DNA from 2 places in the Cupriavidus sp. 01L46 genome. Region 1 is predicted to be linked to the other one. Evidence: predicted binding sites of a transcription regulator. Region 1 holds the regulator's gene; the other holds the start of a gene.
The links. Region 1 encodes FliA, which starts transcription of late flagellar genes. Its sites were predicted from a motif close to CTAAAGTTTNNNNNNNNNNNGCCGNTA; they were not measured.
Positions count from the first base shown of each region.

Region 2: a site for FliA is predicted at 15,807-15,833, ahead of AC1DS3_RS06550 (FliC/FljB family flagellin). Genes of this name have one in related genera too.

Region 1 covers NZ_JBFTSF010000060.1:420-6,609, forward strand. Annotated here, with positions in the region: gene flgM (flagellar biosynthesis anti-sigma factor FlgM) at 1-20, shown strand, start outside; gene AC1DS3_RS13080 (flagella synthesis protein FlgN) at 75-533, shown strand; gene AC1DS3_RS13085 (flagellar protein FlhE) at 905-1,336, opposite strand; gene AC1DS3_RS13090 (RNA polymerase sigma factor FliA) at 1,333-2,049, opposite strand; gene AC1DS3_RS13095 (MinD/ParA family ATP-binding protein) at 2,090-2,908, opposite strand; gene flhF (flagellar biosynthesis protein FlhF) at 2,912-5,353, opposite strand; gene flhA (flagellar biosynthesis protein FlhA) at 5,367-6,190, opposite strand, start outside.
Region 2 covers NZ_JBFTSF010000023.1:11,831-32,909, reverse strand. Annotated here, with positions in the region: gene paaA (1,2-phenylacetyl-CoA epoxidase subunit PaaA) at 1-815, opposite strand, end outside; gene AC1DS3_RS06620 (hypothetical protein) at 1,094-1,966, shown strand; gene AC1DS3_RS06615 (amino acid ABC transporter permease) at 2,139-2,453, opposite strand; gene AC1DS3_RS06610 (enoyl-CoA hydratase) at 2,688-3,491, opposite strand; gene aliA (cyclohexanecarboxylate-CoA ligase) at 3,478-5,130, opposite strand; gene aliB (cyclohexanecarboxyl-CoA dehydrogenase) at 5,204-6,355, opposite strand; gene badI (2-ketocyclohexanecarboxyl-CoA hydrolase) at 6,483-7,265, opposite strand; gene badH (2-hydroxycyclohexanecarboxyl-CoA dehydrogenase) at 7,316-8,083, opposite strand; gene AC1DS3_RS06585 (MarR family winged helix-turn-helix transcriptional regulator) at 8,219-8,737, shown strand; gene AC1DS3_RS06580 (tripartite tricarboxylate transporter substrate binding protein) at 8,825-9,805, opposite strand; gene AC1DS3_RS06575 (DUF190 domain-containing protein) at 10,042-10,437, shown strand; gene AC1DS3_RS06570 (MDR family MFS transporter) at 10,480-11,973, opposite strand; gene AC1DS3_RS06565 (hypothetical protein) at 11,963-12,148, shown strand; gene AC1DS3_RS06560 (methyl-accepting chemotaxis protein) at 12,364-14,439, opposite strand; gene AC1DS3_RS06555 (RNA chaperone Hfq) at 15,397-15,720, shown strand; gene AC1DS3_RS06550 (FliC/FljB family flagellin) at 15,937-17,265, shown strand; gene AC1DS3_RS06545 (flagellar protein FlaG) at 17,406-17,783, shown strand; gene fliD (flagellar filament capping protein FliD) at 17,831-19,258, shown strand; gene fliS (flagellar export chaperone FliS) at 19,309-19,749, shown strand; gene AC1DS3_RS06530 (flagellar protein FliT) at 19,751-20,092, shown strand; gene fliK (flagellar hook-length control protein FliK) at 20,101-21,079, shown strand, end outside.

The DNA.
Region 1 (6,190 bases):
AACTCAGCGGCGGCGCCTGACATCGCGGCTTGCTACGGGCCGCATCGCCAACCCCACCCCAAGATAGGCAAGCCATGAGCCAGTCCCTGATCCAGAACCTGCGCCGCGAAACCGAGCTCGCGCAGGAGTTCGCCACCTTGCTGGGCGAAGAAAGAAGCCTGATCAAGGCCGGCGATTACCAGGCCCTTGCCGGGGTGCTGGAACGCAAGGTCGAACTGGCCGGATTGCTGGGCGCGCTGACACGCACACGCGAGGCGCAGATGGGCGCCATGGGAATTCGCACCGGCGCGGGCGGCCAGCTGTTCGGGCGCCAGATCGATCCGTCGGTGGAAGCCGCATGGCGGACGCTGGTGTTTGCGGCACGCGCTRCAAGCGACGCCAATGCGCTGAATGCCGCGGTTGTGGATGCGCACCTCGAGTTCACCGAGGAAGCGATTCTGGCGTTGCGGCAACGGGGTGACAACACAACGCTGTATGGGCGCGACGGGCGCGCGCAGAACGGGCCGCAAGGGGTCAGTCTGGCGACTGGTTGAGTTGGATAGCGGTTGAGTTGGGTAGTTTGTGGCATCTCGTTCTTGCGAGTGCCCGCCCTCTCCCCCGGCCCCTCTCCCACAAGTGGGAGAGGGAAGCAAACCAGCAGGGGGGGATAGGCCAACGCCTCGGTTTAGCCGTGTGACCCGCCCCCAAGGCGGGGAACACCCAGGGGCGACGCGAAGCGAGCCGTGATGGTTTGAATCTCCCGCTATGCGGCGCCTCGCCGCATCCGGGTCGCCTTCTTTGCCTACTTTCTTGGCGAGACAAGAAAGTAGGTCGCCGCCCCGCAGGGGTGGTGAAACTGCAGTTGAAGTTGCAGTTAAGCAGTTGCGGTTGCAGTTGCGGTTAAGCGGTTGCGGTTAAGCCCCCCTCACCGAAACCCAACCGTCACCTCGTTAGCCTGCCCAATCAAGACCGGCGTCAACGCCCCCTTCCCCGGCACCTGAAAGGCAAACACAAAGCCCTTGGCAGCGTCATCCCCGCTAAACGCCTCGGTCAGCCCCTCAGCCCCCGAAAGCAATACACACCGCTGCGCATTGCATAGGTAAGCCTGTAGTGCATTCGGCGGCGTACGCGAGAAGCTATAGCGCCACCGCACTGTCGTGATTGCGCCCTGCGCCTGCGGCAAATAGCCGGTCGGTGAAATCGGGACGGAAACGGTACGCAGGCCTTTGCTGTACAGCGCAGGCCCGTTCACCGAAGCCGACCAGCTATGCAGCGCCTGCCCGCCAGGCGCTGCCAGTGCCGGGCAGCACGCCACGGCGAGCGTCAACGCGGCGAAGCGCTTGGGCCAGTAGCTCACAGCAACCCGCGCAACTGCGAACGCAGCCGTGTGATCGCCTGGCTACGGATCTGGCACACACGCGACTCGGTGACTTCCAGCACCGCGCCGATTTCCCGCAGGTTCAGCTCCTGGTCATAGCACAGCGACAGCACCAGCTTCTCCCGCTCGGGCAGGCGCTCGATGGCGCGGATCAGCGCTTCGCGCATGCCGCTCTCCATCAACACCGTGAGCGGGTTGCCGTCATCGCTCACGCTCAGGTGCCGGTCGAGGAAGTCCTCTTCGCCAGAGCGCTCGAAGTCTTCATAGTGCAGCAGCTGGCAGCCATAGACCTCGTTGAGCAGCGTCTGGTATTCGTCCAGCGGCAGCTCCAGTTCCTGGGCCACTTCGGAATCGAGCGGCGCACGGCCCAGCGTTTGCTCCAGGCCGCGCACGGTGCGCTCGATCCGCCGCGTKAACTGGCGCAGGCTGCGCGACTGCCAGTCGTTGGCGCGCACCTCGTCGAGCATGGCGCCGCGAATGCGCTGGCTGGCGTAGGTCTCGAAACGCGCACCGTGGGTGTCTTCATAGCGCTTGGCGGCGTCGAGCAGACCGATCATGCCGGCCTGGATCAAGTCATCGAGCTGCACGCTGGCAGGCAGCTTGGCCGCCAGTTGCAAGGCGATGCGACGCACCAGCGACGCATGCGCCGTCACGGTATCAGTCTGTTCGAGCTTTCCCTGAATCGTATACATGGTGGAATTCTCGTGAGTCCTAGCTTGCAGGTCCCGGCGCTTAGGCCAGGGCCGTGGCCGTCGGCGCCATTGGTGCCGACAGGGTTGAACGGGGATCGGTGGACATTGGCCAGCTGGCAATGCCTGTGGCAATTMGGCGTAATGCGGCGGTGGCGGGCGYGGCCGGGAAGGCCTCGACCACGCAAYGGCCCAATGCGGTACTGCGCTCGACCAGCGGATCGTGCGGCAGGCTGCCCGCGGGGCTGGCCTCGACGCCAAGGTACTGGCTGGCGGTACGGGCCAGGTTGCCCAGCACCGCACTGGCGGCGGCGTCCCCGGCGGCGGCATTGATCACCAGGTGGAAACGCCGGCAGGCGTACAGGTGATTGAGCTGCTTGATGCACGCGTATGCGGCCTTGATCGAGGCCGGCTCCGCGCGCAGCACCACGATGAGGTTATGCGCCGCGCCAGCCATTTGCGACAAGCCGCCATCCGCATCGCTGCGGGCATCGCTGAGCACGGTGCGAAACGACTTGAGCAACTGCAGGTCGCCATTGGCCTGGGGGCTGCCCGGCAGCACAGCAACGGTGCCGGCGGGACGCTTGCCGAGCGCTGCGTCGAGCGTCACCGCGCCTCCCAGCACCGCGGCCAGGGTGCCTTCCGGCATGGCGCCGGCAAGCCGGGTGGCGCGGGCGCCGAAGCGGTCCTCATCGACGAGCAGTACGCGTTCGCCTTGCAGGGCAAGGGCGTTGGCCAGCCCCAGTGCCACCGTGGTGGCCCCGGCACCGGCATCGCTTGCGACCACGGCAACGCGGCGCGTGGCGCGTGGCGCCAACATGCGCCGCAGGCTTTCCGCCTGGTCGGTTGCGAGTGAATTCACGGCTTATTCTCCCTGCGCCAGCGTCTCGAACACGCGGCTTGCGCTCATGCGCGCCTCGAGCACGCCCCCGGCGCCGCCCAGTTGCAACGTCTCCGGCGGCGCTTCCTGAACGGCGGGCTGCGTGGCGCGGCCGCTGCGGGCGGGATAGTTTTCCAGCACGTCGAGCAAGGCCAGCAAACGGCCGATGCCTTCGACCAGCACAGCTGCGCCGCAAGCCTGGCGAGCCGGCGCGCGGCCGGTCAGCCGCGCCAGGAATGCGGCGACCGAATCATCGCAGGCTTGCTCGAGGCGCAGCGCGGCCACACCCATCTGCAGCGCGAGCAAGCGGGCGCAGGCCTGCGCTTCGGCCTGTGCGGGTTCATGGCCGCCGTCGCCTTGGCCAAGGTGGTCCAGCGCATGGCGCAGGGTGCGCAGTTGCGCTTCGCCGGCTTCGGCCCAGCGGGCCCAGCGTGCCAGTTGCGCGCCCTCGGCCGACAGCGCCGGGTCGCACAGCAGGTAGTGCACGGCGAGCGTCTGGCCGTTCTCGCGGTCGACCACGCGCGACACCAGCAAGCCGGCATCGGTGCCGCCCTCGGCGGCGGCGCGGGCGCCGCGTGCCTGGCCTTCGAGCACGCGCACCGGGCTTTGGGCGATCCACTGCACCGCATCGCGGCCGCGATAGTCCATGTCTTGCACAGCGTGGAAGGTCAGCGTCTCGGCCAGCGCATCGAGCTTGACGGCGGCACCGCCGCTGGCCACGCGGGTGGTCTTGCGTGCGGTGGCCAGCCAGCGCTCGCCAGCTTGCTGCCAGCGTGCCAGCACAGGGGCGGCAGGCATGGCGTCGAGTACGTTGACCACGGTACGGGCGGCGGCGATGGCGGCGCACAGCGTGGCGGCATCGGCTTCCCATCCGCCCTGGCCGCCTTGCAGCGCCGGGCCGGTGCGGCCTGCGGGTGCGGCAGCGGCCGCCAGCGGCAGGCCGTCGCGGTCCGCCAGGAACAGCGTGTGCTGCCAGGGGCGCGGCGCGCGCCGTCCCGCCACCGGTGCGGCCACCGTGGCGCTCAGCGACAGCACGAAGCGGTCGCAATGGCGGGCGAGGTCGCGGCAGGCGGCCTCGCGCACTTGCTGCGCCATCAGGCGCGGCGAGGATGCGCTCTCATTGCGTTGCTGCCACAGCGAGCGGACCAGTTCAAAGCTATAGCTGCCAGCGTTCAGTTGCTCCACGCAATCGCCCACCGCGTTGGCGCTGTCCGTCAGCGAGCGCAGCATGCCGTCGGCGCCGCCGGGGCTGGCGGTGCGCGCGGCTTCGCTATCGTCCTGCGCGGGCATGGCGCGGCGCGCGGCTTCCGCGTCGGCAAACACCGATCCGCGGCGCGGCGTCTGGAAGGCACGCTCGACAAGGGCCGCGCCGTTGGCGAGCTCAAGGTGCTCGGGCACGCGCTGGCCGGTGGAGGCGTAGTACACCGGCAAGCGGTGGCGGATCACCACGTCGAGCACGGAGCCCAGGTGCGTGGCCTCATCCAGCTTGCTGACGATGCAGCCGTCGATGCCGCCATCGGGCGTGGCATCGTGACGGTAGGCGTGGACGACTTCGTTGAGCGTGTCGCCGTGGCTGGCGCCGTTGAGCAGCAGGATGCGCTGCACCGGCGCCTGCACGCCAGCCAGCATGGCGATCTGCTCGGACAGGTTGCGGTCGCGCTGGCTCATGCCCACGGTGTCGATGATCACCAGGTGCTTCTCGGTCAGCGCCGCCAGCGCGAAGCGCAGGTCGGCCGCGTCCTTGACCGCATGCACGGGCACGCCAAGGATGTCGCCGTAGATGCGCAATTGCTCGTGCGCGCCAATCCGGAACGTGTCGGTGGTCAGGAGCGCCAGGCGTTCCGGGCCGTGCTTGAGCACGAAGCGCGCGGCAAGCTTGGCGGTGGTGGTGGTCTTGCCCACGCCGGTGGGACCCACCAGCGCCAGCACGCCGCCCTGGGCGAAGAGCGCATCTTCGTCGTTCAGCACCGGCACCTTGCGCCCAAGCTCCTGGCGGATCCAGGTCATGGCGGCGGGCCGGTCATGGCCCAGCGGCAAGTGACCCAGCAGCGAACGGGCGAGCTGCCCGGAGAAGCCAGCGGTCACTAACCAGGTAAACAGCGAATCGCGCAACGGGTCTCCGCCGATCGACGGCAGGCTGTGCGTGCCCACGCCGGAGAACTGGCGCTCCATCATGGCGCGCATGGTCTGCAGCTCGCCGCGCAGGTCGCCAAGGGCGCCGTCGACGGCGACCGCGGCAGCCGGCGGCGGCGTGAATACGGGCGCGTTGCTGGAGATGGCGCCGAGATCGGTGTCGCGCATCGCGACAATCTCCACCCCCCCTTCGACGGTGCGGTTGGACAGCACCACGGCATCCGGCCCCATCGCCTCGCGCACCTGGCGCAAGGCCTCGCGGCCATTGGCCGCCACGAATTTAGCTACGCTCATTTTGCGAAACCCCTCACGCTGTGCCACCGATCATGGCGGTGATCCTGATATTTCTGTTGTCCGGCACCTCGGCATGCGAAAGCACCTTGAGTTGCGGCATGGTCCGGCGCAGGAAGCGCGCCAGCAACGGGCGCAGCGGATGCGGCACCAGCAGCACCGGATCCAGCCCCAGCTGTTCTTGCCTGATCACCGCGCCATGCGTCTGCTGCAGCAGCGCATCGGCCAGGCCCGGCTCGATGCCGCCGCCGTTAGTGAGCGCCTGCGACAGCACGCGTTCCAAGCCAGCGTCAAGGCCGATGACCTGGAGGTCGGCGCCGTTGGGGAACCACTGCTGGGTGATGGCGCGGCCCAGCGCCATGCGCACCAGCGAGGTGAGCTCGTTGGGATCGCTGACCTTGGGCGCGTGCTCGGCCACCACGTCCAGCACGGTGCGCATGTCGCGGATCGGCACGCTTTCGTCCAGCAGGTTCTGCAGGATCTTTTGCAGCGCGGTGAGCGTGATGACCTTGGGAACCAGGTCTTCGGTGAGCTTGGGAGATTCCTTGGCGATGCGGTCGAGCAGCGCCTGCACTTCCTGGCGGCCAAGCAGCTCGGCCGCGTGAATGTGGATCAGGTGGTTGAGGTGAGTCGCCACTACCGTGCTTGCGTCCACCACCGTGTAGCCGTAGGTCTGCGCCTGCTCCTTGAGACCGCTCTCGATCCACACCGCGGGCAGGCCAAAGGCCGGGTCCTGGCTGGGCGTGCCCGGCAGCGCGCCGGACACCTGGCCGGGGTTGATCGCCATCCACTGCCCGGGCGCGGCCTCGCCGCGGCCGATCTCCACGCCCTTGAGCGTGA
Region 2 (21,079 bases), on a different contig from region 1:
GCCTCGTTCCACTTCAGGTCCGGATCGGGCAGCGTCACGCCGAGGATCTTGGCTTGCTCGACCGTCGCGTCGACAAACTTCTGGCGCAGGTCGTCGTTGGAGATCCGCTTGATGCCCCACTTGAACGACTGGCCGCTATGGATGGAGTCCTTGTCGCTGGGACCGAACATCATCAGCACCGGCCACCACCAGCGGTTCACCGACTCTTGCACCATGTCCTTCTGGGCCTGCGTGCCCTTCATCATCGACAGCAGCGCATCGAAGCCCTGGCGCTGATGGAAGGACTCCTCCTTGCAGATGCGGATCATGGCGCGCGCGTACGGGCCGTAAGTGCAGCGGCACAGCGGGATCTGGTTCATGATCGCCGCGCCATCCACCAGCCAGCCGATCACGCCCACGTCCGCCCAGGTGGGCGTGGGGTAATTGAAGATGCTCGAATACTTGGCCTTGCCAGCGTGCAAGGCATCGACCAGCTGGTCGCGCGACACGCCCATCGTTTCGGCCGCGCTGTAGAGGTACAGGCCATGGCCGCCCTCGTCCTGCACCTTGGCGAGCAGGATGGCCTTGCGCTTGAGGCTCGGCGCCCGGCTGATCCAGTTGCCCTCGGGCTGCATGCCGATGATCTCGGAATGCGCGTGCTGCGAGATCTGCCGGATCAAGGTCTTGCGGTATGCGTCTGGCATCCAGTCCTGCGCCTCGATCTTGCCGTCGGCGTCCATGACCGCGTCGAAATGCGCCTGCTCCGGCGAGACGTCGGCTTGCACCGTTTCGAGCGGCTGGGCGTTGCCCGGGATATCCAGTGATTGGGTGTACATGGCGTTTTCCTGTGGACCGATGCCGCAGTATATTTATAAACCGACCGTCCGGTTGATTTATTATTTAGATCGACAAACAAAACTGATAGTTACATAGCCTGAGTTGTGAAGGACTGGCCGGCTGAGGAAAAAAGTTGTGACGAGCGAAGCATATTCACTCCGGCATGCAGCATCGGGCAGGCCAGCCTCCCTGCCGGGAATCCGGCGCACGGCCAGCGCCCCTTGATGGCGCACCCAGGCAGTAGAATGGAAATTTGCCCCCGGGGAAGAAAGTGTGCGTGAAGCGCGAGCTTGCTGCGATTGGCATCGCTGCTGTACTGACTGGCACCCAGGTGGTGTGGGCCGCGACTGACGCGTCAATTTCGTCCGAATCGTCCGAAAGGCCGCTGCCGGCCCAGGCGCCGCCATCGGCGGGCACGGCAAATTGCTGGGGAACGCTCTGGTCTCGCCCGAATGCGAAAGTGCAGATGGAGGCGGACGGCACCATGCCGATGTCCATGATGACGGTCCAGGAGCTGCTGGAAAATACGCCGGCGGGATGCCAGGCGATCATCAATATTCACTCGAAGAGCGCGCTGGCAGCGCTGATGGGGCCGCCGGTCATTGCGGACCAGCGCGACCTGGTCAGCATCTCGCCGCTCGCTGGGCCATCGGCGGTTCGCGTCGAAATCCATGCAGAGATCAATGCGAGAGCGCGCTATGCCCGGCTCTATGGCACATCGACAAGCGTGGGCGAAGGTGTGGTCAACTATGCCGGCGCAGATCTGCGCGAGGGCACGACACTTGGCGGCGTGACGGTCAACTCCAGCTTGACGCTCAAGATCTATGCGCGCGGAACGGATGAGGAGGTGGGCGAACTGCGCGCTCCGCACGCCACGATCACCATCAGCTCGCGCCACGTCGGACGGCGCCGCATGATCGAAACCGCGCTGGGCCGCAAGGATTGCATACCGATCACTTACGAAAAACATTCCTCGCTTGGGCCGGCGCAGCTAGTCGATACGCTGATCATGACGACGCCTTCGGTCATGCAGATCACGGATTGGTATTGCCCAAGCGAGCGCTTCGTGCTTCGTACGGAAGTACGGGAGCAGGGCAAGGTCCAACGCATCGATACGACAGCAATCATGCCGGCCGGAGAGGCACCCTGAATTCCGCTCGGGGATCAGGCAGCACAGGAAGGACTGCGGCGCTGCATTACCCTGGGCTGCGTCATGGCCCGCGGTGCCGGGGACAAGCCAACCCGGTTCGTCAAAGAAAAAACCCGCCGGTTTGGCGGGTTTTTCCAGGCGCACGGCATCAACCGCCGCGCGGCGAGACGGCTCAGGTCCCGGCGGCGGAGGCCGGCGCTGCCTTCTTGGTGTGCTTCTTATGCGACTTCTTCGCCTTCGAATCCGTCAGGTTGGCACGCGAACTCTTGTTTGCGCCCTGGGTATACGGGTCAAACTTGTCGCCAGCCTTGGCCCCGTCGGTATAAGGGTCGGCCTTGCCTGCCTTGGCGCCATCGGTGTACGGGTCTGCCTTGCCAGCCTTGGCGCCCTGGGTGTAGGGATCAACCTTGCCGGTGCCTTGCGCCTGAGCGGCGATGGATGCTGCGCCAAGGCACAGCGCGAAAGCGGTAGCGACAATCTTCTTCATGACATTTCCTTGGAAGGCCACCTCCCGGGCAGCCGTGGACACGCGAACATTGAGCTAGCCTGACCGACCAGCTCTCCACTAAACGCATCGTATTAAGCGTCCGTTGACTTGGCATTCAAACTTCTTTTCCCAAAATTGGAGCCATTTGAATGGAGCCAATGACGAGGTGAACGCGGAACCCCTTTTTGCGGCCTTGGCGGATCGGGCGTTCCGGCATCGATGCCCACATGCCGTCTAGCGGTGCCGGAACACCGCCGCCCTTCTCTCCAAAAACGCGTTCATCCCCTCCTTCAGATCCTCCGTGGCAAACAGCGCATGCAACTGCCGCCGCTCGAACAGGATTCCCTCGGACAGCGATGACTCGTAGGCGCGGTTGATCGCCTCCTTGACCGCCATCATCGACGGCAGCGAAAAACCGGCAATCGTCTGCGCCGCCGCCATCGCTTCATCCATCAACCGCCCGGCCGCCACCACCCGCGATACCAGCCCGCTGCGCTCCGCTTCATCCGCGCCCATGTTGCGCGCCGTCATGCACATGTCCATGGCTTTCGCCTTGGAGATGGCGCGCGGCAGGCGCTGCGTGCCGCCCGCGCCGGGGATGACCGCGAGCTTCAGTTCCGGCAGGCCGAACACCGCGTTGTCCGCCGCGATGACAATGTCGCAGGCCATGGCCAGCTCGCAGCCACCGCCAAGCGCGTAGCCAGCCACCGCGGCGATCACGGGCTTGCGCACATTGCGCAGCGTCTCCCAGTTGCGCGTGATGTAGTTGGACTTGAACACGTCCATATAGTCCCAGCCGCGCATGGCTGCGATGTCCGCGCCGGCGGCGAAGGCCTTGGCGTTGCCGGTGATCACGATGGCGCCAACGCCGTCGTCCTGGTCACACGCCAGCAGCGCCAGGCCGAGCGCATCCATCAGCGCATCGTTGAGCGCGTTCATCTGCCGGGGGCGATTGAGCCGGATCACGGCGACGCGGCCGGCCATCTCCAGCAGGACCAGGTTCTCGTCGATCGCAGGCGTGGCTTCATGCGCGGTCATTGGACGTTCCCTCCCCTTGCCCGCTCTCGCGAAGTTGCTCCCGCAGCCTGAATTTCTGGATCTTGCCCGCTGGCGTCGACGGCAGCGCGGCCTGCACGACCAGCCGCTCGGGGATGTATTGCGCGGCCATCTTCTGCGCCTTGAGAAAATCCACCATCGCGGCCATGTCGAATGCCTGGCCGTCGCGGGTCACGACGAAGGCGCAGGCGCGCTCGCCAAGGCGCTCGTCGGGATAGGCGACGATGGCCACCTGCGCGACGGCCGGATGCCGGTACAGCAGGGTTTCGATTTCAACCACGGGGATGTTCTCGCCGCCGCGGATGATGACGTCCTTGCTGCGGCCGTCGATGCGGATGTAGCCGCGCGCGTCGATGCGGGCCAGGTCGCCGGTGTCGAACCAGCCGTCGGCGTCGGTGTCGTTCAGGTGGGGACGGCGCAGGTAGCCGCCGAAATTGGAGCAGGAGCGCACCAGCAGGCGGCCGCTGGCGCCCACCGGCAACGCCGCGCCCGCTGCGTCGACCACGCGCACTTCCACGCCGGGCAACGGGCATCCGTCGGTGCTGGCGGCGCGCGCATCGTCATCCTCGAGCCGGGTGGTGGTCACAGCGCCCATTTCCGACATGCCCCAGGCGGAGATCACCTTGGCGCCCAGCGCGCCGCGCGCCAGCTCCACCAGTGCGCCGGGGATAGGTGCGCCGGCGCACAGGAAGGCGCGCAGCGTGGGCACGGCGCTGCCGGTCTCGGTGACCGTGCGGGCCAGGTCGGTGAGGAACGGCGTGGAGGCCATGGTGAAGGTAACGCCCTCCTGCCGGATCAACGCTACGGCCTTGCCCGGCTCCCAGATGTCTTGCAGCACCACGCTCGCGCCCAGCATGACCGGCATCATCAGGCCGTACATGAAGCCGGTCTGGTGCGCCATGGGCGAGGCCATCAGGATCACGTCGCCCGCACCCAGGCGCAGGCGTTCGGCGTACGTGACGATGTTGGCCATGAGCGTGTTGGACGAATGCAGCACGCCCTTCGGCTCGCCGGTGGTGCCGGAGGTGTAGATGAGCTGGGTGATGTCATCCGGGCCGGGGCGATGGCCAGCCGCCAGGTCCGGCGCGCCGGCACCGGCCAGCAAGGCCTCGAACGAATCGGGCCCGGCGCCGCCGATCACGGCCACATGCTGCAGGTCGGGCAGTGCCTGGCGCAGGCCATCGAACATGGCTTCGTAGTCAAACCCGCGAAAGCGCTTTGGAATCACCACGACCTTGCTGCATGCGTGCCGGAGCATGAACGACAACTCGCGCTCGCGCAGGATCGGCATCAGCGGATTGAGCACCGCGCCAAGGCGCGCGCAGGCGAGGTAGAGCGCGGTGAACTCCCACCAGTTGGGCAACTGGCAGGACACGACATCGTTGGCGCCAACACCCAGCCTGGCGAGGCCCGCGGCGATGCGCCCGGCCCGCCCGGCCAGCTCCCAGTACGTCAGGCGCGTGGTCGTGCCGCTCTCCACCTGCAATGCGCTCAACGCAACCTTGTCGGGGCAACGGGCCACGCAGTCGTCCAGCGCATCGTTGATGGTGCGCTCTGGCCACAGGCCTTGCGCAACGCTGGACGCGCGGCGCGGGGGCAGCAGGATGGCGTCGAATTCCATGGCGTGTCTCCTTGTTGTTGTCGGTTTGGCCTGGCTTGCCGGGCTTGTGGTTCGGGCTTGCTAGCTGGCGAGATCAGGCCGGCACCGCATCCCGGCCCGCGCGGGTGCGGGCGATGATGGTCTTCATGATCTGCGCGGTGCCGTCGCCGATCTGGAAGCCGAGCACATCGCGCAGGCGCTGCTCCATCGGGCCGCGGTCGTAGCCGCCGTGGCCAAACGACAGCAGGCACTGGTGCACCACGTCGTAGGCCAGCTTGGGCGCCCACCATTTGCACATCGCGGCTTCGGCCGTGTGCGGCAGGTTGCGGTCTTTCAGCCAGAGCGTCTGCAGGCACAGCAGGCGCGCGGCAGTGACCTGCGTCTCGAAATCCGCCAACGGATGGGACACGCCCTGGAAGGCGGCCAGCGGCTTGCCGAAGGCCTGGCGCTCGGCCACGTATTCCCAGGTTTCCTCCAGGCTCGCCCTGGCCACCGCCAGTACCTGCAGGCCGATCAGCGCGCGGGAGAAATCGAAGCCCTGCATCACCTGCACAAAGCCCTCGCCTTCCTTGCCGAGCAGATGGCTGACGGGCACGCGCACGTTCTCGAAGAAGATCGAGCCGCGCCCGATCGCGCGCTGGCCGTGGCAGTCGAAGCGATTGGTGGTGATGCCGGGCAGGTCCATCGGCACCAGCAGCGCCGAGACGCCGCGCGCGCCCGCCTCCACGGAGCCGCTGCGCGCGAACACCACGGCGGCGTCGGCCTGGTCGGCAGCGGAGATGGAGGTCTTCTCGCCATTGAGCACGTAGTGGCCGCCGTCGCGCTCCATGCGCAGGCGCAGGTTGGCCGCGTCCGAGCCGCCGCGCGGCTCGGTCAGCGCGATGGCAAGCAGGGCTTCGCCTTGCGTCAGGCGCTGCAGCCATGGCCGCGCAATCTCCGGGGCGGCATGATGCGCCAGGATCTGCCCGTTCAGCGAGGCCAGCAGGTTGATGTAGGAAAGGCTCAGGTCCGCGCGCGCCACTTCTTCGTGGATCACGCCGGCCGCCAGGCAGCCCAGGCCCTGGCCACCGTATTGCTCGGGCAGCTCGGGGGCGATAAAGCCCATCTGGCCCATTTCGCGCATCAGCGCGCGGTCAAGCTCGCGAGTGCGGTCGCGCGCCAGGAAGCCGGGTGCGATACGTTCGGTGGCGAAGCGGCGGGCATGGTCGCCGAGCGCGGCCAGGTCTTCGTCGAGATAGGGGTTCATGGCGTCTCCAGGATGTCTTGCCGCATGGCGCGCCGATGCGATGCACCGCGCGGCCGCGTTGCTTGTGACAGCAACGGCGGCTATGGCGGCTTACGGCGGCTACGGCGGCTACGGCGGCTACGGCGGTTTACTTGGCGTACTTGCGGAAATCGGGCTTGCGCTTTTCCTGGAAGGCGGTGACGCCCTCGCGCGATTCCTCGGTGTCGTAATAGAGCTTGAGCGCGTACATGCCCATGCCGGCGATGCCGCTCTGGTGGGCCGTGTCCATGTTGAACGAGCGCTTGGCGATGGCCAGCGCGGTGGGGCTCTTTTCCATGATCTCGTCGCACCACTTCTGCACTTCGGCGTCGAGCTGTTCATGCGGGACGACAGCGTTGACGAGGCCCATGGCGAGGGCTTCGGCCGCCGGATAGCGGCGGCACATATACCAGATCTCGCGCGCTTTTTTCTCGCCCACCACGCGGGCCAGGAAGGCCGTGCCGTAGCCAGGATCGACCGAGCCGACCTTGGGGCCCACCTGCCCGAACACGGCCTTCTCGGAGGCGATGGTGAAGTCGCAGATCGTGCAGATGACATTGCCACCGCCAATGGCATAGCCCTGCACGCGGGCGATGACGGGCTTGGGCACGTCGCGGATGGCGTTGTGCAGCTCCTCCATCGGCAGGCCGATGGTGCCGCGGCCGTCGTACTGGCCTTCATGGGCGGACTGGTCGCCGCCGGTGCAGAAGGCTTTCTCGCCGGCGCCGGCGAGCACGATGGCGCCGATCTCCCGGTCATAGCCGGCGCGGTTGATGGCGTGGATCAGTTCGTCGCAGGTGCGCCCGCGGAAGGCGTTCATCTTCTCCGGGCGGTTGATGGTGATCCAGGCCGCGCCGTTGCGCACGTCGTAGAGGATGTCTTCGTAGTTCATGGTCGTTGTCTCCGTTGTCTTCGATGTCTTCGATATCGCCGCGGCCGGGTTCAGCCGTTCATGGTCAGGCCACCCGACACGCTCAGCACCTGGCCGGTGACGAAGGCCGCGTCGTCGCTGGCAAAGAACACGATGGCGCCGGGCAGGTCCTCCGGCTGGCCGATGCGGCCCAGCGGGATCGAGCGGGTGAAGGCTTCGATCAGCTTTTCCGGATTGCCTGCGCCTTGCTTGTAGTCCTCGAACAGCGCGGTATCGGTCGGGCCGGGGCACACCACGTTGACTGTGATGCCGTGACGGGCGTGCTCGCGGGCGATGGTCTTGGAGAACGACACCAGGCCGCCCTTGCACGCGGCGTAGACCGCCTCGCCGGAGGAACCCACACGCGCGGCGTCGGAGGCGATGTTGACGATGCGCCCGCGCTTGCGCTCCACCATGCCGGGCAGCACCGCGTGGTGCATGTGCAGCGCGCCGGTGAGGTTGATGGCGATCAGGCGGTCCCATTGCGCCGGCTCGGTCTTGGCAAAGGGCTTGAACACGTCCCAGCCGGCGTTGTTGACCAGCACGTCGATGGGGCCAAGCTGGCCGATGGTGGCCGCCACGGCGGTGTCGACGCTGGCGCGGTCCGTGATGTCGCACTGGAATGCTTCGGCGCGGCCGCCGTCTTCGCGGATGCGGGCGGCGACCTGCTGCGCTGCCGCCAGGTTCAGGTCGAGCACGGCCACGGCGGCGCCCTCCCGCGCAAAGCGCCGGCAGGTTGCGCCGCCGATGCCACCACCACCACCAGTCACGATGACCGTCTTGCCTTCGAGTCTTTGCACAGTGTTCTCCTTCGTGGTCCAGGGTGCTATCGTGCGACTGATAGGTCGCGCGCCAGCGGTTAAATACGTAAATATATTGACGTATACTAGGCGGGCAACTGAACCAATGCAAGTACGGTTTCTCAGGAATTTATGATGGTTAACCCCGATTTTGATGATGATCTTGCCCCAGCAGCGCGCATGGAAATGGCAAACAGGTTGTTCTTTCGCCTGTACCAATGCGCAAATATGTTGCATAAAACAGGGTCAAGGGCGGTCGAGGCCGAAGGCCTGACGACGCAGCAGTGGGCCGTGCTGGGCGCGCTGTCGCGGCCACAGGCGGCCGATGGCATGAGCGTGGGCGACCTGGCGCGCTACCTGATGGTGAGCCGGCAGAACCTGTCGGGACTGATCAGCCGCATGGAGCGCGACGGCCACCTGAGCATGGCGCCCGACGGGCGCGACCGGCGCTCGCGGCTGGTCACCATGACGGAGACCGGGCGCCATGTATGGCTGCGCCTGGCGCAGCCCAAGATCCGGGACTACTACGAGCGGGCGCTGACCGATTTTTCAACCGGCGACATCACCCACACGCTGCACTACCTGCTCAAGCTGCTGGAAAACATGAAGGGGCTGGATGCCGAAGGCGCCGCGACGGAGGACGGGCGGGAGTGAGGCGTGATGCGTGGGGGGGGATGACGCAAACCGGCCGCCAGCACCGGCTTGCGTTGTTGCGCATCATTGCGTCATTACGCTGTTGCCTTATTCAGCCTTGATGCCGCGTGCGCGGATCAGCTCGGCCCAGCTCGCGCTTTCCTGGCGGATGCGCGTGGCGAGCGCATCGGGCGTGCTGGCAACCGGCTCCATGCCCTGGCGCGCCAGTTCCTCGCGCACCGCCTTGCCGGCGAAGACTTCGCGCACGTCGGCATTCAGCGCCTCCACCACCGGCGCCGGCGTGGCGTGCGGCACCAGCAGCGCGTACCAGGAGCTGACCTCGATGCCGTGCACGCCCTGCTCCGCCAGCGACGGAATCGCGGGCGCGGCGGGCGAGCGTTTGGCCTGGGTCACGGCCAGCGCACGCAACGCGCCGGAGCGGATGAAGGGCGCCAGCGTGGGCAGCGTGCCGAACAGGATCGGCACCTGCCCGCCCACCACGTCGTTGAGCGCCTGCGTGGTGCCCTTATAGGGCACATGCAGCAGCGCGATGCCGGTCTGCTGGCGGAACAACTCGCCGGCCAGGTGCAGGCCGCTGCCCACGCCGGGGCTGGCATAACCAAGCGGCGGATTGGCGTGCTGTGCCAGCGCCACCAGCGCCTGCACGGAATTTGCGCGTACGGAAGGGTGCACCGCCAGCACATTGGGCGAACTTGCCAATAGCGAAACGGGAAGGAAGTCGCGCTCGACCTGATAAGACAGCGCCGGGAACAGCGTGGGGTTGATGGTCAGGTTGCCGGCCGGCGCCACCAGCAAGGTGCAGCCATCGCCCGCCGCGCGGCGCACCGCATCGATGCCGATATTGCCGTTGGCCCCGGGCTTGTTGTCCACCACCGCGGTCACGCCGCGCCGCTGGTGCAAACCCTGCGCGAGCGTGCGCGCGAGCAGGTCGGCCGGGCCAGCCGCCGGGAACGGCACGACAATGCGCAGCGCACTGCAGGCTGAGGCGGGTTGCGCGGCGCATGCCGCTGGTGCCGCGCCAACCCACAGGCTGGCGAACGCGAGGCAGGCAGCGGCGGGCCAGCGCAGTGCACGCCTGAGGTTGGTGTTGGGCTTCGGATGTCGCACGGTAGGCCTGCTAATGGTTGGCGTGACGGGAGCGATCCCTTGGTTTTGTTTTATATATAAAACCACAGATTGCTATTGAGACGAATGAAAATATAGCCGGCCCTCTCCCCGAATGAGACTAGGGTGAACCCTTGGTTTTTGGGCAGCAGGTTTCGCGCCTAAACTAAAGACGGCACCCCGTCAGGCGCACACCGTCCATGCCACGTCCGCGGCACGCGAACACCGCCGCAAGGGGGCAAAAGGGGGCTGCCGTGCAAGGCTTCCAGCTCACGCTATTTACCATCGAAAACCGCCGCCACCACGGCAAGCAGTTATCCCACTGGCTGCTGCAGATCCTGCGCGAGCTGCAGATCCGCGGCGCCACGCATATGGTCGCGGCCGAAGGCATCGGCCATGACCGCCGCTTTCACACCTGGCATTTCGTGGAGCTGGCCGACCGGCCGGAGGAGATCACCGTGATTGCCACGGAGGAGGAAGTGCAGCGGCTGTTCGACCGCCTCGCCCTGGAAGACGTCCAGGTGTTCTACGCCAAGACGCCGGTGGAGTTCGGCTTCCTCGGAAAAAGCAGCACGCCAGAGGCGCGGAGCCCCTGACCTGGCCGGGCCACGCGGCCGCACTCGGCCAGCGTGCGCCAATCAATCCATGCTGGCCGCCACGCTGGCGCCAGTGCTGCCGCGCAAGGTGGCCTCCGGCAGACGCGCCACCAGGAAGGGCGCCACCAGCGACACAGCGGCGCTGAGCAGGAACAGCGTACGGAACGCCACCTCGGCCGCCGCCCGCACCGCGCCTGCATCGGCCGAGGCGCCCGCGTCGCCGCCCACCATGGCGCGGTGGAACATGCTCATCAGGACGTCCTCGCCACCGGCCAGGTCCGCTATTCCCATGTCGCCACGGCGCAGCAGCGCGATCAGCACGGTGGTCAGCACCGCCACGCCGACCGCGCCGCCGAGCATGCGCGAGAACGCGGTCAGCGCCGTGGCCACCCCTACCTGATGCGCTGGCACCGCGTTCTGGGTAGCGACCAAGCCACTCGGCAACTGCAGCCCGATGGCCAGGCCGAGGATCACCATCACCAGCGCGGTCAGCAGGACCGCATGCGGATCGACGAAGGCCAGCGCAACAATCGCCAGCGGGGCAACCAGCGAACCCACCAGCTGCAGCGGCTTGTAACGGCCGCTGCGCGTCATCAGCCGGCCCGAGACAAACGCGCCAAACGGGATGGACAGCGTCAGCGGCACCAGCCGCAGCGCGGCGCTATCGGCCTGCACGCCGCCCACCACCTGGAAACGCAGCGGCAGCAGCACGGACATGGCGATCAGCTGGAAGAAGCACAGGAACAGCGTGATGCAGCAGATCGCGACCGTCGGCACGCGCAGCATGTCCAGCGGGATCATCGGGTCCGCCACCCGGCGCTCTTGCCACACGAACAGCACCATGGCGGCCACCCCGGCCACCAGCAGGCCAAGCGTTTGCGGCGTCGCGGCCGACTGCCCCTGCCCGAGCCGGGTCAGGAACACCAGCACGCCGGTCAGGCCGCCACCGAACAGCAGCGCGCCGACGTAGTCGATGCGATGGCGGCGCCCGCCCGCTGGCAGGTGCTTGAGCGCACGGCGGACCACCAGCAGCGCGATCAGCGCCAGCGGCAGATTGATCCAGAAAATCCAGCGCCACGACAGGTAATGCGCCAGGTAGCCGCCGATCACCGGGCCGGCCATGCTGGCCACGGCCCATACGCCGCTCACATAGCCCTGGTAGCGGCCACGGTCGCGCAGCGGCACCACATCGGCAATGGTGGCCTGCGACACCGAGATCAGGCCACCGCCGCCCAGCCCTTGCAGGACGCGCGCGATGATCAGTTGCGGCATGGTCTGCGCCAGCGCGCACGCGATCGAAGCCAGGAAGAACAACACGATGGCGAACGACAGGACCGAGCGCCGCCCGAGCAGATCCGAGAGCTTGCCGTAGATCGGCGTCACCACCGTGGAGGCCACCAGGTAGGCCGAGACCACCCAGGCCATCTCCTCGAAGCCATTAAGCTGCAGCGCGATCTCCGGCAGCACCACGGCCACGATCGATTGCTCCAGCGCGCCCAGCAGGATGGCCAGCATCAGCCCGAAAATGACCTGCATCACCGGCACCGGCGGAACCGGCGAGGGGACGGATGCCGCGTTGCCAGGTTTGCCGCCATCGCCCGCGGTCTCGGGGGCGGCGGAAGTGGCCGAAGCGCTCGCGGGTGACTGGGCGGGTGAAGGCGGAGCTGAAGCCGCCAGGAAGGGCGGCATGGAGGCGGCGGTCATGGGCTGAGGCAGAGAGGACGCTTGCGGCGAGGGACATGGAGTGCGGCGCCACCGCGAACGGGCGGCATCGCTCCTGTCTGTTTTTGTATACAAGGGCGCTATTGTAGGCCTAAGCCTTGCGCCTTGCAGCCGCCCCGGCGCCTTGCCGGGCTCCTGACCTGAATGCCGCCTGATCGACATTCAGGCGATATTCAAGCGACATTCAAGGCGGCATTGCCGGACTCAGAACGACTCCCAGTCGCCCGCGGCCATGGCCGGGCTGCCGGCGGCCGGGGTGCGCACGGCGCGGCGCGGCGCCGGTGCTACGGCGGCAGGCTTGGCCTGGCGCGCGGCGGGCAGTGCCTTGGAAGACAGCACAGGCTCGCGGCCCTGGCGCACCACCGGCGCGCGGGCCTTGCTAGGCAACACAGGCTCGCGGGTGGTGCGGACCGCGCCGGCACGTGGCGCCACGGCGGCCGGCCGGGCCGCCGGCTTGGCAGCACTTGCAGGTGCCACGCGCGCTGCCGGTGCAGCAGGTGTTGCATGCACCACCTGCACCGCCTGGGCAGCACGAGCGGCCGGAGCCGCCGGTTTGGCGGGAGTCGGGCGAGCCGCCGCCTGGCGGACCGGCGGGTGGCTCTTGCCACCTGCGGCCGTATGCGCCGCAGGGCGCCGCCCGGCGGCTGCCGGCGCCGCGCGCGCGGCCGATACCACTCGCGCAGGCGCAGCCGGTGCGGGCGCCCGTGCAACATGCGTTTGCGCCGGTGTCACCTGGAACCTGGATACATCGTCGACCAGCCCGGCGGCCTGCTGCTGCAGGCTCTCGGCGGCGGCGGCGGCTTGCTCGACCAGCGCGGCGTTCTGCTGCGTCACGCTTTCCATCTGGCTGATGGCGCGGTTGACCTGCTCGATGCCGGAGGATTGCTCCTCGCTGGCCGCGGCGATCTCGCCCATGATGTCGGTCACGCGCTTCACCGCCCCGACGATGTCGTCCATGGTGCGGCCAGCGTCCTCGACCTGTTTGGCGCCATGGGCCACCTGCCCCACCGAGCCATTGATCAGTTGGCCGATCTCCTTGGCCGCCGACGAAGACCGCTGGGCCAGGCTGCGCACCTCTGCGGCCACCACGCCAAAGCCACGTCCTTGCTCACCGGCGCGGGCAGCTTCCACGGCCGCGTTGAGCGCCAGGATATTGGTCTGGAAGGCAATCCCTTCGATCACACCGACGATGTCGGCGACCTTGGCCGACGATTGCGAAATATGCTGCATGGTCTCAACCACGCCGCGCACGGCGTTCCCGCCCGCCGTTGCCACGCCGGAAGCGCTGAGCGCCAGTTCGTTGGCGTGGCGTGCGTTGGCCGCGTTCTGCTTGACCGTCGAGGTGAGCTGCTCCATGGATGCCGCGGTCTGCTCCAGGGATGCCGCCTGCTCTTCCGTGCGCTGGGACAGGTCGGTATTGCCCTTGGCGATTTCGCGGGTCGCGCCGTCGATCGAGCGCGTCGCGCCCTGGATACCGTGCACCAGCGTTGCCAGCTGCCCGAAAGCGCGCTCCAGCGCACCCAGCATGCGGCCCATCTCGTCATCGCTGCTGGCGTGGATGACATAGGTCAGGTTGCCATGTGCGAGCGCTTGTGCCGCGTCCAGCGCCTGCCGCGCCGGGCGCGTGATCGAGCGCGTGATGCTGATGCCGAGGACGGCGGCCAGCGCGAGCGCGGCGGCAGCCAGACCCAGCAGCAGGTTGCGCCCCATCTCATAGCTGGCATTGGCCTCCAGCACGGCGGCAGCGGCCACCTTGCGCCCGCCGTCGGACAATTCGCTCAGCTTGTCGAAGTAAGGTGCCTGGGCCGCCGGCAGGGTCGCCACCAGCGCGCTGCGCGCGCTGTCGAACTCGCCGCCCTGCAACTGGCGCAGCACCGTGTCGAGCTGGGTGTCGTAAGCGTTGCGTGCCTCGATCAGGGCACGATAGGTTTCCTGGATCTCAGGCCTGGCGGACCTGGACAACCACTTCCCCAGTTCATCCAGCGTGCCGCGCATGTCCTGGCGCAGCGCGCCGATGCGCTCGGCGTTGCGGCGCACGGCGACCGGATCCTCATTCAGGGTGGCATCGCGCACCAGGATGCCGGCGCGCAGCGCAACTTGCTTGACACGCTCGATCTCCAGCACCTTGAACAGGCGCCCTTCCACTGTCAGGCGCATCGATTCGTTCATGGTGCGCAGGGACATCATGCCCAGCACGGCCACGGCAACCAGCAGCAGCGCCACGAGCGAAAACGCTACCGTCAGGCGCACCCCAATGCCAAAGTTTCGCAACCAACGCATCTTCCCGGCTCCTTTAACTCTTATCGCGCGCGCTTCATCCTCGCCCCGGACAGATTTCCGGAGCGACGCCGCATCGCGGGCTTAACGGCAGGGACAGGAGCAAGCTTGAGGGCTAAACAGCGACTTCCACAAAGAAGCGGAAAAAAGCGGGATTGAAAGGGAATATAAGGGGGAAAAGCCCGGCAATTCGAACGATTGGCCGGCTGCAACCTGTCGTCTAATGTCACCCATGCACTTCGAAGTGCCGCCTCCGGCGCTTGTCGCCGAGGGCGCACAACAAACAAAGTGGGCACACAAAAAAAGAAGCCCACGCGCGGGGTGCTCGTAGGCTTTCCAGGACTGCTTTAGAGCCGAAAGGCCCTGAAGCGAATATAAACCTGCTTACATGAGGTGTAAATCCAATTTCTATCAGGGATAACTCTGATAGCAAAAGTGCCGAAAGTGCCACGCAAGTGGCGAATACGCGGCATGGAATACATCGCAGCAGCAGGCCAGGGCCACCTTGTTGCCCGCAAACCCATGCCAGACAGGGAATGCGGGCGCGGGTGGCGTTGGGACTTGCCACGCAAGCGCAAATCAACGCATAGATCTGCAGCGTGATGCAATAGTTTTATTAGAGGAAAACCTCTACGCGAGACGCGCCCCCCAACCGTCAAGATTTGTAAGAAATTTTGTTACCCTCGCCGCTGAAGTATTCCCCTTCTCTTCTGGCGGCGTCGCCCGCCACAGCTTGCGGGGCAGCATCGGATCCACCGCCTGGACACAAACCAGGGCCGGTCCCGGCCCATGCCGCCTCGCCGTCCCGCGCCAGCACCGAGAGCGGATGTTTCATCCCCCGCCCAGCCCAGGCCGTGCCACAGCCGGCACCCAGCCACGCTGTCACACCCCATTTGCCCAGGCCCAGTTATTGGACCGTTGCCAGCCGCCAGAACCCGAGCGGGCTCTTCCGGAGAAGTTGTGAACAAGAAGGTAACCAGGATCGATCGCCCGAGCCGGAAACTGCAGCACCTGCAGCTCTCCACCCACAGCGCAAGTCGCAATCCTGTCGTCGTGCACCTATCGAACGGCATTCGGCTGCACGGCGTGATCATGGCGGCGGACAACTATATGGTGCTGCTGGCGGAGTCGGCGCAGGACCCGCTTGCGCAGATCGTCTACAAGCACTCCATCGCCGTGATCACGCCGGCTCACGCCCCCGAGGCCATGGCCAGCGTGCCCGGGGCGGAGACCTCGCCGGAATTTGTCAGCTTATATACACCGCGTACCCGCAAGCGCCGCTAGGCGTTGCCGAGGTCACGCCGCAGGCCCGGCGGGGCTTGTTTCACACCAAATCCGCCATTCGTTTTCAAACCATCGCAAAGATCACTCTAAATCTTTTCCGGCCCCAACCGATAACCCAAACAACGGTGGCACTTCTCGCCCAGCATTGCCTGGCAGCCAACGTTGCGGCAACAGCCGGATTGCACAACTCACTTGTAAAAGAATAGGAGTCGTACCATGTCGATGGTCATCAATACCAACACGTTGTCCCTGATGACGCAGAACAACCTGAGCTCGTCGCAATCGTCGCTGAACAGCGCGATCCAGCGTCTGTCCTCGGGCCTGCGTATTAACAGCGCCAAGGATGACGCTGCTGGCCAGGCAATTGCCAACCGCTTCACCTCGAACATCAACGGCCTGACCCAAGCTCAACGTAACGCCAACGACGGTATCTCGCTGTCGCAAACGACTGAAGGCGCGCTGACCGAAGTCAACAACAACCTGCAAGCTATCCGTACCCTGGCCGTGCAAGCCGCAACGGGCAGCAACTCGGCAAGCGATCTGAAGTCGATCCAGGACGAAATCACCCAGCGTATGGCTGAAATCGACCGTACGTCGCAACAGACCGACTTCAACGGCGTGAAGGTCCTGTCGTCGACCGCATCGTCGCTGAAGGTGCAAGTTGGCGCGCAAGACGGCCAGACCATCTCGATCGACCTGAAGGAAATCAGCTCGAAGACCCTGGGCATGACCGGCTTCACGGTTGCCAAGAACGCACTGCCGACCAGCGCCGCCATCACCACGGTTGCCGCCGCTACCGGTACCACCCCGGTTGCAGTCGACCTGTCCGCCGCAGCAACCTCGCTGACCACCGCTACCGGCTCGACCGTCAAGGCCAGCGACCTGACGCTGAGCAACGTGCTGGACTCCGCAGGCAACTCCACCAACAGCTACGTGGTCAAGTTCGGCAGCGACTACTACGCTGCTTCGGTCGACAACAGCAATGGCAAAGTTACGCTGAACAAGGCCGACGTGAAGGTCGGCGATGCGGCCAACGGCAATACTGGCAATACCGTGGCTGGCCAGCTGGTCAAGGTCGGCGCGGATTCGAACGGTGCGGCAGTGGCGTACGTCAGCCAAGGTGGCAACAACTACGCTCTGGATACCACGGCAGGCCCGGCAGCCCTGGTCAACGGTGGCTCTACGACCACGGCCGTAACAAACGGCGCCCAGATCGAACTGAGCACCAGCGGCAGCACCACTGCTACCACCGCCTTCACCGGCGTGGGCAGCACCAACCCGCTGACCACGATCGACGCCGCACTGGCAACGGTCGACAAGCTGCGCAGCTCGCTGGGCGCAGTGCAGAACCGCTTCAACTCGGCAATTTCCAACCTGGGTTCGGCTGTCACGAACCTGTCGGCATCGCGCTCGCGCATTCAAGACGCCGACTACGCGACGGAAGTGTCGAACATGTCGCGCGCCCAGATCCTGCAACAAGCAGGTACGGCTGTGCTGGCCCAGGCCAACCAGTCGACCCAAGGCGTGCTGTCGCTGCTGCGTTAATCCCGCAACAGTCGTCACCCTCCTAGTAGTGCCGGGCCTGCGGGCCCGGTACTGCCGGGAATGCTTCCAGAGCGGTCTCCGCTCTGAAAGCGTTTCCACCGGGGCTTTTATGCTCCGACCCAACCGCCGCGAGACAGACCATGATCAGATCGCCCGAACTGCTATCGCCGATGACCGCCACGCCTGCCGCCACCCCGGCCTCGTCCGTGGATACGGCAGGCGAGCCGGCCGCCGGCCAGCAAGCGGGCTCAGCCTCGGCTGAGGGGGCCGCAGCCGCGAAAGCGGAAGCGGCCAGCTCCAGGGAGCTGGCCAGCGCGCTCGCCAGTCTGAACGAAGCCTTGCGGGCGACCCCGGTCGAGGTGCGGTTCAACATCGACCACGACACCCACCGCTTCGTGACGGTGGTGGTGGACAAGACTACAGGCGAAACCATCCGCCAGTTCCCCTCGAAAGAAGTCCTGCGCATCACCCGGGCCATTGACAAGCTGCAAGGCCTGCTGATTCACCAGACCGCTTGAGCGGCCAGCCCTCCCCCCCCCGAACAAAGTCATCACAGGTAGCAATCATGAGTTCATCGATTTCGTCGCTTGGCGTTGGTTCCGGACTGGATCTGAGTACCTTGTTGACCAATCTGCAGTCGGGGGAACAGGCAAAGCTCACGCCGATCACGGACCAGCAGACGGCGGCGACCTCCAAGCTGTCGGCCTATGGCGTGCTCCAGGGCGCCGTGGCCTCGTTCCAGACCACAGCCGCCGCGCTCGGCACGGCCAGCCTGTATAACAGCACGACCACTACGTCGAGCAACACCAGCGTGCTGACCACGGCCGCGGACAAGACCGCAGTAGCCGGTAGCTATGCCGTCAACGTGACGGCCCTGGCGCAGTCGCAGACGCTGGTGTCGAACGGCATCACCGACAGCACCGGCCAGCTGCTGGGCAGCGCCAGCATCAAGATCGAATTCGGCACCACCAGCGGCACGACGTTCACGCCGGGCAGCGGCACGCCCACCTCGATCAACATCAACGGCACCAACAACACGCTGACCGGCATCCGCGATGCCATCAACGCGGCCAATGCCGGCGTCACCGCCAGCATCGTCAATGACGGCAGCAGCGCGCCCTATCACCTGGTGATCACCTCCAACACGTCCGGCGCCGCCTCCAGCATGCGCGTGTCGGTGGCCAGCAATGGCGCGGGCGACCCCAGCACCATCAGCGGCCTGCTGTCGTATGATCCGGCGGGCACCAAGGCCATGACCGAGAACGTCAAGGCCGCGGACGCCAAGCTCACCGTCAATGGCCTGGCGATCACCAGCGCCACCAACACGGTCCAGGGCGCCGCGCAGGGCGTCACGATGAACCTGGCCACGCTCGGCTCCAGCACGATCAGCGTGTCCACCGACACCTCGACGATGGCCAGCGCGGTGCAGAGCTTTGTCACCGCCTACAACACGCTGCAGACCACGGCAGGCAATCTGTCCAGCTACGACGCGACCACCAAGACCGCGGGCGTACTGCTGGGCGACAGCACCCTGCGCACGATCGAGAACCAGCTGCGCTCCGTGATCAACACGCCGCAGACAGGCGCCAGCGGCAGCCTGAACAACCTGACGCAGATCGGCATCGGCTTCAACGCGAACGGCACCATGTCGCTGGACACCGCCAAGCTGAACAGCGTGCTAGCCAGCAACAAGGCCGGCGTGGCCCAGCTGTTCAGCGGCACCGACGGCAAGTCGGGCTATGGCAACCAGCTGGCGACCGTGGCAGCCGGCTTCTCCAGCGCCACCGGGGCACTGACCACCGCCACCAACGGCGTCAATGCGCAACTCAAGTCACTAGCTACGGACTACACCAACATGTCCGCCCAGATCGATGCCACCGTCGCGCAGTATCGTACCCAGTTCCAGCAACTGGACTCGATCATGTCGCAGATGACTGCCACCAAGAATTATCTGACGCAGCAGTTTTCTGCTGCAAGCGGCAAGACGGCCTGACCCACGTCACCCCGTTCGCAGCCGCCGCACCAAACCTAGGGATCGCCGCCATGTACGCACGCACTGCCGCCAACGCCTATGCCAATGTAGGCGTCCAGACCGGAGCCATGAGTGCTTCTCCGCACCGGCTCATCGTGATGCTGTTCGACGGCGCGCGGGCAGCCATCGCCCGCGCGCGCTTCCACATGGAGGCGGGCAAAATCGCCGACAAGGGCATGGCCATTTCGAAGGCGATCGAGATCATCGACAGCGGCCTGCGTGCCTCGCTGGACCACGGCGCCAGCGCCGAACTCGCGGGCAACCTCGATGCGCTCTACGAGTACATGACCCGCCAGCTCATGCTGGGCAACCTGCATAACGATGACGACCGGCTGTTCGAAGTGGACAAGCTGCTGGCCGACCTGGCCTCGGCGTGGAGCCAGATCGACCCCGCCGCGGAGCCGGAGCAACAGCCGCTGCGGCCCCCGGAAGCCGTCTCGGTAGGGGTATGACATGCTCAGACAAAAGAACCGACTCATCGCCTGCTATGAAGAACTGCTCGGCCTGTCCGGGCAGATGTGCGAAGCCGCACGCGCCAGCGACTGGGACAGCCTGAGCGCGTTGCAGACCCGTTACGTGGCCCAGGTCAACGTGCTGCGCAATAACGACGACGTAGCCTTGCTCTCGCCTCAGGAACGCCGCTACCGCTACCAGATGCTGGAGAGCATCCTGTCGCAGGATGCCGCCATCCGCAACCTGGTGATGCCCCAGCTCGAACGCCTCGGCAACCTGCTCAATCACTCGCGCCGCCGCCTGGAACTGCACCACACCTACGGCGCTGACGCAGCCCTCTGATACGCTGAATGGTCGGCATCAATCTTCCGCCGGACCCTTCGCTCGCGCTGCGTGCGGATACGCAAGGCCTCACATCCGCACTAAGCGTGGCCAAGCTGGCCGCGCTGTTGCCCACGGGCACCGTCACCGATACGGTGGGTCCCGCGACTGGCGGCCCCACGGTGCAGCAAGGCCGTCCCGGCCAGGTAACCGGCGGCGGGCTCAACCCCGCGGCCGGCACAGCGCCAGCCTCGGCACGTGAGACCTTGAGCTCGGCGGCGCGCGTCATCCTGGATATCCTGGAAGGCACCGAATCCACACCGCTGCGCGGCTCCGCCCCGCTCCTGCCCACACCGCCCGGCAGCGGCCAGGCTGCCGCGCTGGCCGGTGCGCTGGCGCGGCAGGTCGGGCAAAGCGGCTTGTTCTACGAATCCCATCTGGGACAGCTGCTCAACGGCACGCGCGGGCTGGACAGCCTGCTGCGCGAGCCGCAAGCCTTGCTGGGCCGCCCGCCGGGCACTCCTGGCAGCGGCAGCCCTGACGCGAGCGCCAACGCGGGCGGCGCGGCGCGGCCCGTGCTGGCGCTGACGTATGAACCCTCGGCAAGCCCCGCTGCGCCGCCAGCACCGGCGGCTCAGCCCCAGCCGCCGGCCGCCAGCGGTACGGCGATCAACCTTGCAGCCGCGGCCCTGGGGGCGCTCGTCGATGCCGAGGCGGGCCCCGCAGCCCCTGTGCCTGCGCCGCGGGGCTCAGGCAACAACAGCAGCAACACGGCGCAGCCCGCCGGTGCTGCCTCATCGCTGACAGTCCCGCAAGGCCCCTCGGCCCATCTTGCCCATCAGGCCACGCAGGCTTACCAGGCGGCGTCAGCGGCACAGGCAGACCCGCAGGCGCAAGCCAGGCACCTGCACATCGATAGCTCCTGGCGCGATGGCGGCACCGCGGCCGAGGCCCGGCAACTGGCGGCGCCGGTTGGCCCGCCGGTCCATCCCGACGCCGCCACGCTGG